One region of the Nonomuraea sp. NPDC048881 genome, then DNA from elsewhere that is predicted to be linked to it. Evidence: riboswitches for the same ligand, from Rfam matches in the RefSeq annotation. Region 1 holds a riboswitch; the other holds the start of a gene.
What was found. A riboswitch is a leader RNA that binds a small molecule or an ion and turns the genes downstream of it on or off. The one in region 1 is predicted to bind cyclic di-AMP.

Region 1 (4,669 bases):
GATCGCCCGCGCCCTTGCCACGGCCCCTGCCCTCGCCTCCGCCTTTGCCGCCCTTGCCCTTGCCGCCGCCCTTGCCGCCGCCCTTGCCGCCGCCCTTGCCGCCCTTGCCCTTGCCGCCGCCCTTGCCGCCCGTTCCCGGGTCGTCGGGGGCCTCGGGGCTCTTGCCGGGGGTGTCCGTGTCCTCGGCGGCCTGCGCGCTGGTCTGGGCGTCGGTGGCGGGGGCGTCGGCGCGGATCGCGTGGGGGCGGTCGTCGGGGGTGGGGGGTCGGGGGTGACGGGGGTCCTCGGTGTCGGGGTCGGCGTCCGCGTCGGGGCGGGCGTCCGGATAGTCCGGGTCGTCGGGGTGGCCCGGGGACTCGGGGGGCTCGTTGGTGCCGGACGGCTCCGGCGGCGCACCGTCGCCGGGCCGGTCTGCGCCGTCGTCCCTGATGGCCACACCGCCGCCGTGCGCCGCCGCGACCGCCGTGCCGGGCTCGTCGGCCCCTCTGGCGACCGCTCCGGCGGGCTCGTCCCCTTCCCGGGGCGGGTCGTTCCGCTCGCTCATCTGCCTCCCCTTCACGCGAGCTGCTCTCGTACGTACTCGCGCCACCGTGCCGCCAGCGTCTCGGCGGTGAGCCCCACGGAGGCGAGCGCCTGATCGACGCCGGCCACGCGGGCATCACGGTAGAGCCGTACCAGGGTCCCGTCACCGAACCGGTCTGCGAGGAAGCGACACGCCATCCAGGCCTCCTGGTACGCCCGCGCGAGCCGTCCGGGATCGGCGGCCGTGGGGGCGAAAGCCGCAGGTCCGGGCAACTCGCTCGGCAGCCGGCCGGCCCTTACGTCGGCGGCGAGTTCGGCGGCGGCCGTCCCGACGGGGAGCCCGGCGTCGCGGTAGGCCACGTAGTCGGCGAACCCCTCGTAGAGCCAGACGGGCAGCCGGTCGGTGCCCGCGGCGACGTGGGTGAGCTCATGGGTGAGGACGACGTCGCGTCCCGTGGGGGTGAGCCGGGCGAACGAGCCGGGCACGACGATCACCCTGGCGCCGTCGGCCACCGCGGCCAGCCCGTCCAGCGGGCCCGTGCCCGCCAGCCCGGCCGCCTCGGCGTCGGAGTCCGGCACGACGACCAGCGCGCGCACCGGCCGGCCGAGCACCGCGGACACCCGCCGTCCGGCGAGGTCCGCGCGGCGGGCCAGATCGGCGAGCACGCCGGGCTCTGCGCGGTGCCCCACGACCACGGACCGCGCGCCGCGGGCCACCTGACCGCCGTCGCTCCACAACCCGCGCGCCCCGGCGGGCAGGACGGCGGCGGGCGGCGCGTCGGCGACCACGAGCACCGCCGTCGACAGCAGCAGGACCGAGAGGAGCAGCCGCGGACCGCGAAGGGACGGACGCACCTGCGAGGACACGGCCCGATGCTAGTAGGCCCACGCCCCTCCCGGCCCCTTCCCGAGGACCGGGCCCTCCGCCGGACCGATCCCGTCGCGGAGCCGAGCCCTCCGCCCGGACCGATCCCGTCGCGGAGCCGGGCCCTTCGCCGGACCGGGCCCTGCTCGGGGCCGGGCATGCGACAGGCCCCGGCCCGGACCGGGGAGGGTCCGGGCGGGGCCCGTTGTCACGCGCCGGGACGCACCGCGCCGACGAACGACGACTTACGCCATCCGCCCAGTTTGTCGATGCGCACCCGTTCGCCGGTCCGCGGCGAATGGACCATCTTGCCGTGGCCGACGTACATGCCGACGTGGCCCAGCCCGTTGAAGAACATCAGGTCGCCCGGCTTGAGATTGCGCCAGGAGACCTTGCGCTTGATGCGGGCGAACTGGCTGTTCGTCACGCGCGGGAGTCGTACCCCGGCCTTCTTCCAGGCGTACTGGACGAGTCCGGAGCAGTCGAACGCACCAGGGCCCGTGGCCCCGTACCGGTACGGGTCGCCGACCTGATGCTTGGCGACGGCGACGGCCCTGCGGGCCTTCGACGCCTGCCGCGCGGCCTTGGCCGACTTGGCAGACCTGACGGTCCTCGCCGACTTGGCCGACTTCGCAGTGGCCGCCTTGGCGGTGCTGGACACCGCGGTGAGCCTGGCGGCCGATTCGCTCACCGTCTGCGCCCCGGCCGGCACGGCATGGAGAACCGCACCTCCGGCCGTCACGGTCATCGTGAGTGCGACGCCCCTCAGGGCAAGACGGGACAGACGGGGGTTATGCAGGGAGGTAGACAGGATTTCTCCTTGTGTCTTCCACGAACGCCTACCGGGTTAGCTGACGGATTCGGGCCTGGAAGTCGCCCTACGGCGCGAGACGCGCCGATTCACCCCTGATCCCGGGGGATTACGGGATCTTTGGGTCCCCGGCTCCGTGCTCCTGGCTGCACGGACTCGGCAGGTCGCCGCCCGATGGTTGTGCCTGAACGGGGATATCGGCGGCGACCGCTGGATTTTCATCTGGTCCGCATCGGGGTTCCGATGTCGATCCGCGGTGCGCATGGCTTGCTGACCGCGACGCCAGAAACTACGCCGAGGGGTCAAGATTTGGCAAAGGGAGACTCGGCCTGTAAAGATCAGATAAAGATGCAAGTAAAGGGTGAAACCCCTGCTGGACCTCAGGGTTCCGTTACCGCTTTGTGACCCTTCTCACACTTCCCGGCACACCCGATTGTCAGGGCGCTTTCGCCCCGTTTGTCCCGTTCGCCTCAGCGATTACGGGCACGCCGAAGCCGCCCGAGATTTCGGGCGGGGACCGAGTCAGGGGCGGATGGCTCCGACGAGCGGACGACCGTAGTCGGCGAGGCGGACGACCTTGACGACGTCGCCCGTCTGCGGCGCATGGACGATCTTGCCGCCGCCCGCGTAGATGCTGACGTGCCCGAGCCCCTCGCTGAAGATGAGGTCACCCGGCTGGAGGTCCTTGAGGTCCACCTTCCGGCTCGCGCCCCAGGCCCACTGCTGCCACGTCGTACGCGGCAGCGAGACGCCGGCGGCGCGCCAGGCTGCCTGCGTCAGCCCTGAGCAGTCGTAGCCGCGCGGGCCCGTGCCCCCGTAGATGTACGGCTTGCCCACCTGGGCGAAGGCGAAGTTCAGGACGGCCGCCGCGCTGCCCGAGGCGGGACCGGTGTACTTGATGCCGGTGCTGTTGGGGTTGCCCGGGTTGTAGGCCCCCAGCTTGTCCAGGAGCTTCTTCTGCTGGCCGACCAGCTTCAGCACCTCGGCCCGCTCCCGCTGGACGGCGTCCCGCTCCTTGTCGGCGTCGGCGAGCGCGGTCTCGGCGTTGTCGCGCTCGGCCTTGAGCCCCTTGTTCTCGCGGTCGAAGGCGGCCAGCTTCTCCAGCCGCTCGCGCGAGAGCTGCCCGGCCATGGCCAGCCCGGCCAGCAGGTTCTCGGGGTCGTCGACGCCGACCATGCCGGGCAGGGAGGTGACGTCCCCGCCCAGCTTGTAGGAGTCCACCGCCACCCTGATGATCTCGGCGCGGAGGTCGGCGACCGTCTGCAGCTTCTGCTTGTAGCGGTCGTTGAGCCTGGTGTAGGCGTCCTTGGCCTTCTTGTAGTTCTCGGTCGCCGTGTTGTACCGGTCGACGACCTTGTCGGCCTTGTCGTTCAGCTTCTCCAGCTTGGCCTTGGCCTGTTTGAGGGTGGGCTTGGGATCAGCGAGCGCCGCACCCATCGGGACCGTCATCAGTCCGATCGCGAGACCCGCGGCCACCGTCACCCGGCCAAACCTCACAGCGTCGCCTCCCAGGGATTACACCTGGGGCGAAATAGTACAGAAGTGGCGGGTGGGGTCTCGCCAATAGTGCTAATTCGTAACTTATGCGCGGCCCAACCGGCGCAGCAGCAGACCGGACGGAACCGGTCTGGCACCCATCCGGCGTACGGACTCGGCGACCTCGCGGTCGGAGGAGACGACGGCCATGGCCCGGCCGGGCGGCTCGGCCCGGACGAGCTGGCGGATCAGGTCGTCGGCGATCTCCCCCGGCGCGCTGAACAGCACCCGCACCCCGCGCGGCGCCACCACCTGCACCGGCGCGTTGAGTTCGGCGCCGTCGAAGACCACCGTCACCTCGACCCGGGTCTGGGCGACCAGCCCGCCGAGGCCGGTCATCAGCCGGTTGCGCTGGTCGGCGAGGGTGAGCGTGCCGTAGCCGGTCTTCGTGACGTTGTAGCCGTCGATGATCAGGTGGACCTGCGGCAGCGCCAGGAGCTGGTCGAGGAGCTGCGGGTCGTCGTCGGCCAGGGCCCGCGCGGGCACCCCGCGCACTCCGGGACGCTCGCCGGTGCTGGCCGCGACCGAGTCGGCGGGCCTGCTGATCGTGGTGGGCAGCGCCAGCTCCCTGCGCAGCCCGGCCGAGGCGTCCTGAAGGGCGTCGAGCAGCACCCTGATGCGGGCGTCCTCGATGCTGCGGCCCTCGCGGGCGGCCCGGCGGGAGGCTTCGAGCTGCCGCTCCACGTCGGCCAGGCGCTCGCGCAGGCGGCGCAGCTCGGCCTCGCCCGCGTTGCCGGCGGCGGAGGCGGCGTGCCGGGCGTCGTCGGCGGCCTGTTCCATCTCCTCGGCCCTGCGGGTGGCGGCCTTGGCCCGCTCGCGGGCGTCGTGGAGCTTGCGCCGCAGGTCGGAGTTCTCGGCGCGGGCCGCCTTGATCTGCTCGCGCAGCCGGTCGGCCTCCTCCTTGGCGGCGGTCTTCTGCGCGGCGAGCTGCTCGC
Region 2 (4,669 bases), on a different contig from region 1:
GCCCGTACGGCATGAGCCGGGCGTCGTGCCAGCCCTCGCCGTCGGTGTAGTCGATCGAGATCATGTGGTCGGTGAAGACCTGCCCGAATCCGGGGTTCGCCAGTACCTGCTCCCGCTCGGCCGCGGTGCGAGCGTGGTCGGAATGCTGCACGTCGAAGCTGAGCTTCTGAGCGATGGTCATGACGGAGGTCCTTCTCTCTACGAATCTGCGACTTCGAAAGCTGATTCTGTTAGCTACTGCCCGCGAGCAGTATTCGTACTTCCTAGTGTCTCGCGATTTGGGATAGCAAGAGGCAGTTGGGGTGGTTAGATCCGGCGAACGCGAAAAAGCGCCTGGCAGTCCGTGTTCGGACCGCCAGGCGCGTGCGGGGCTAGGCGGTCCTAGCCGGCTACTCGCGCGGCGATGTCGTCGCCGATCTCGCTGGTCGTGCGGCCGGCGCGGCCGGTCACCCGCTCGGCGATGTCGGCGGCCACGGCCTGCTCGACCTTGGCGGCCTCGGCGTGCAGGCCGAGGTGGTCGAGGAGCATGCCCACGGACAGGATGGTGGCGGTCGGGTCGGCCTTGCCCTGACCGGCGATGTCGGGCGCGCTGCCGTGCACCGGCTCGAACATGCTCGGCGAGGTGCGCTCGGGGTTGATGTTGCCGCTGGCCGCCAGGCCGATGCCGCCGGCGATCGCGGCGCCGAGGTCGGTGATGATGTCGCCGAACAGGTTGTCGGTGACGATCACGTCGAAGCGCTCGGGCTGGGTGACGAAGAACATCGAGGCCGCGTCGATGTGGCTGTAGTCGGTGGTGACGTCGGGGAACTCCGCGGCCACGCGGTTGACCGTGCGCTGCCAGAGGTCGCCGGCGAAGGTGAGCACGTTCGTCTTGTGGACGAGCGTGAGCTTCTTGCGGGGCCGCGACTGAGCCTTCTGGAAGGCGTACCGCACGACGCGCTCGACGCCGTGGGCGGTGTTCAGCGACTCCTGGGTGGCGATCTCGTGCGGCGTGCCGCGGCGCATGACGCCGCCGGTGCCCGCGTAGAGACCCTCGGTGCCCTCGCGGACGACGACCATGTCGATGTGCTCAGCGGTGGCGCCGGCCAGCGCGGTCTCGACGCCGGGGAACAGCTTGACCGGCCGCAGGTTGACGTAGTGGTCGAACTCGAACCGGAGCTTGAGCAGCAGGTCGCGCTCCAGGATGCCGGGCGGCACGCTGGGGTCGCCCACGGCGCCGAGCAGGATCGCGTCGTAGCCGCGCAGCTCTTCGAGCACCGCGTCGGGCAGGGTCTCGCCGGTGCGGTGGTAGCGGGCTGCGCCCAGGTCGTAGTGGGTGGGCTCGATCTTCGTGCCCACGGCCTCCAGGACCTTGAGCCCTTCGGCTACGACCTCGGCGCCGATGCCATCCCCGGGGATGACGGCCAGGCGGATGTTACGCGACTCCATGGGCGGTACCTTACCGGCTCGTCTCGGCTGACGAACACATCATCTCAACAACCGGACAATCCGTTTTGGGGGGATTGCGACCTTTTGACCGTTTCGTTAGAGTCCGACGAGCCTAATCCACGCAGCCGCTGCGTGGAGCCGGGGACCCACCTTTCCCCCCGGGGCGAATCGGCTGCGCCTCCCCCCCGAGGAGCCGCCGTAGGGCTACTTCCAGGCCCGAGCCCGTCAGCTAACCCGGTCGGCCACGTGGAAGGACAGTCCCCTGTCTAGCATCGCCATCCTTGTGGCGGTGGCAGCGGGCGCCGCAGGTCTCGTGCCTGCCGCCCCCGCGGCTCCCGCCGCTCCGGCCGCCCCCACCCCCTCCATCACCCTCACCGGCCCCCAGGTGAAACAGGTCCAGGAACGGCACGTGCCGAAGCCGGCCTGGAAGGTCGCCCTCGAATACGCCATGGACAAGCGCGGCACCCCGTACGTGTGGGGCGGCGCCAGCGAGCGGGGCTACGACTGCTCGGGCCTCATGCTCCGAGCCTACGAGGACGCCGGCATCGAGCTCCCCAGAACCGCCGCGGAGCAGTACGGCGCCTTCTCCAGGAAGATCGCCTGGAAGGACCTCAAGCCAGGCGACCTGGTGTTCTTCAGCGGCCTCGGCCACGTCGGCATGATCTCCAAGCCCGGCTACATGGTCCACTCCCCCCACACCGGCGACGTGGTGAAGGAGGAACGCCTGTCGCAGTGGCGCAGGCAGGCCTTCGTCGGCGCGGTACGCCCCGACCCCAAGGGCGTCAAGCGCTGGGCCGACTACAAGCAGCTCCAGAAGGCCCCCGCCCCCGCCATGCTCACCGCGACCCTGTGACGACGACCTTCCCCGGGGCGTGCCCCTCCTCCTGGTAGCGGACGGCCGCCGGGAGCTCGCCGAAGGGGAAGGTCCGGTCGATGACCGGGGTGACCGCGCCCCGCTCGATCAGCCCGGTCAGCGTCAGCAGGTTCGCCCTGTTGCTCCCGCAGCGGACGACGTCCGCCCTGACGATCCGCTGCGGGACGAAGGGCCCCGACGCGAGCGCGGCGAACATGTGGCCGGCCGGCTGCACCCAGCGGCCGGCCGGCCCGCCGACCAGCACGTACGTGCCCTTCCTGGTCAGCACGCGGCGGCAGTCCGCCAGCCGGCGGCCGCCCGCCACGTCGAGCAGCAGGTCGAAGCGCCGGCCCGACGCCGCGAAGTCCTCCTTGGTGTGGTCGATGACGTCGTCCGCGCCGAGCGAGCGGACCAGGTCCGCGTTGCGCCCGCTGCACACGCCCGTGACGTGCGCCCCCAGCGCCTTGGCCAGCTGCACGGCGAACGTGCCCACGCCGCCGGACGCGCCGTTGACCAGCACCTTCTGGCCCGGCTGGAGGCGTCCCTCGTCGCGCAGCGCGATCAGCGCGGTGTTGGCCGCCATCGGCACCGCCGCCGCCTGCTCGAACGACAGGCCCGCCGGTCTGGGCGCCACCTCGCCCTGCCGCAGGCAGACGTACTCGCCGAAGCCGCCCCCGAGCGACATCGCGTACACCTCGTCGCCGGGACGGAACAGCGTGACGTCCTTGCCGGCCGCCTCGACCTCCCCCGCCACGTCGGCCCCGAGGACGGCGATGCGCGGCCGGCGCAGCCCGACCCCGCCGCCCATGACCCGGGCCAGGTACGGCTCCCCCCGCATGAAGTGCCAGTCGTAGGGCTGCACGGACGTGGCCCGCACCCGGACCAGCACCTCGTCGTCGCGCGGCACGGGCCGCTCGACGTCGGTCAGGACGAGCTGGTCGGGCGAGCCGAACGAGCGCAGGACGTACGCCTTCATCGTTTTCTCCCTCGTGCCGCTGATGTGCCGCCAGTGTGGGCGTGACCTGCGCGGACGCTCAACGGTCGAAAGGCGACGGCTCGATGGCCGAAAGTACGACGGCCCGCCCGCCGATGGTGCGAACCAGGACCGGCCGTCCGCGCGATGACCGGGCACGGGCGCGGGCGGCACGCTCTCAGGCATGAGATGGATCGCACCCGCCGGGCTGCTCGCGCTCAGCGTCGTCCCGCTGGTCGCCGGCGCAATCCGGGTGACCGAACTGGCCGCCGGCGCCCCCGTGACGGCGGACAACGCGCGCTTCTTCGCCATGCCCGTGCCGGTGTTGCTGCACATCCCGGCTTCCCTGGTGTTCTGCGTCCTCGGCACGTTCCAGTTCCAGGCCCGGTTCCGGGCCGGGCGGCCGGGGTGGCACCGCGCGGCGGGGCGGGTGCTGGTGGCGTGCGGGCTGGTCGCGGCGCTGTCGGGGGTGTGGCTGACGCTCTTCTCCGACCTTCCCGCCGGCGACGGGATGTTGCTGGCCGCCTTCCGGCTGCTGTTCGGGACGGCCATGGCCGCCTGCCTCCTGCTCGGCCTGGCCGCGATCCGGCGGCGCGACGTGGCCCGGCATCGCGCCTGGATGACCCGCGGGTACGCGATCGGGCTCGGCGCGGGCACGCAGGCGTTCACCCTGGCGTTCGGGCTGGCCGCCTTCGGGGCGCCCGGCGAGCTCGGCCGGGCGCTGCTCGTCGGCGCGGGCTGGGTGATCAACCTGGCGGTGGCCGAGTGGGTCGTCCGCAGAACCCTCAGAGGTCAGGTGCGTACGCGGTCGGTCTCGTAGGCCCACATGGCGATCTCGACGCGGTTGCGCACGCCGAGCTTGGTCATCAGGCTCGCGACGTGGCTCTTGACCGTGCTGAGCGAGATGTGCAGCTCGCGGGCGATCTCGCTGTTGGTCCGGCCGCGGGCCACGGCGCGCAGGATCTCCTCCTCGCGGCCGGTGAGCGCCTCGACCGGCTGCGCGGGCGCCTCCGTACGCCCGGCTCCGGCGAACGCGGCCAGCAGGCGCGCGGTCACGCTCGGGGCGATGAGCGCCTCACCGCCGGCCGCCGCGGTCACCGCCTGGGCGAGCAGCGCCGGGCCGGCGTCCTTGAGCAGGAAACCCCTGGCTCCGGCGCGCAGGGCGGCGTAGACGTACTCGTCGAGGTCGAACGTGGTGATCACGACCACCGCCATGGGGTCGGCGACGTCGGGCCCGGCCAGCTCGCGGGTGGCCGCGATGCCGTCGAGGCCGGGCATGCGGATGTCGAACAGGCACACGTCGGGGCGCAGGCGGCGGGCCAGCTCGACGGCCCGCCTGCCGTCGCCGGCCTCGCCGACGACCTCGATGCCGGGCTGGGCGTCGAGGATCATCCTGAGCCCGGTACGCGCGATCT

Region 2: another riboswitch for cyclic di-AMP. It lies ahead of AB0C33_RS17355 (C40 family peptidase); the one in region 1 lies ahead of AB0C33_RS31295 (C40 family peptidase).

Annotation. Positions count from the first base shown of each region.
Region 1 is NZ_JBEZGC010000009.1:359,927-364,595, forward strand. It holds gene AB0C33_RS31285 (M48 family metalloprotease) at 1-544, opposite strand, end outside; gene AB0C33_RS31290 (hypothetical protein) at 556-1,389, opposite strand; gene AB0C33_RS31295 (C40 family peptidase) at 1,596-2,078, opposite strand; cyclic di-AMP (ydaO/yuaA leader) riboswitch at 2,209-2,370, opposite strand; gene AB0C33_RS31300 (NlpC/P60 family protein) at 2,721-3,647, opposite strand; gene AB0C33_RS31305 (NYN domain-containing protein) at 3,780-4,669, opposite strand, start outside.
Region 2 is NZ_JBEZGC010000004.1:469,874-474,542, forward strand. It holds gene AB0C33_RS17345 (branched-chain amino acid aminotransferase) at 1-181, opposite strand, end outside; gene AB0C33_RS17350 (3-isopropylmalate dehydrogenase) at 382-1,428, opposite strand; cyclic di-AMP (ydaO/yuaA leader) riboswitch at 1,528-1,687, shown strand; gene AB0C33_RS17355 (C40 family peptidase) at 1,718-2,281, shown strand; gene AB0C33_RS17360 (NAD(P)-dependent alcohol dehydrogenase) at 2,265-3,257, opposite strand; gene AB0C33_RS17365 (DUF2306 domain-containing protein) at 3,439-4,074, shown strand; gene AB0C33_RS17370 (response regulator transcription factor) at 4,047-4,669, opposite strand, start outside.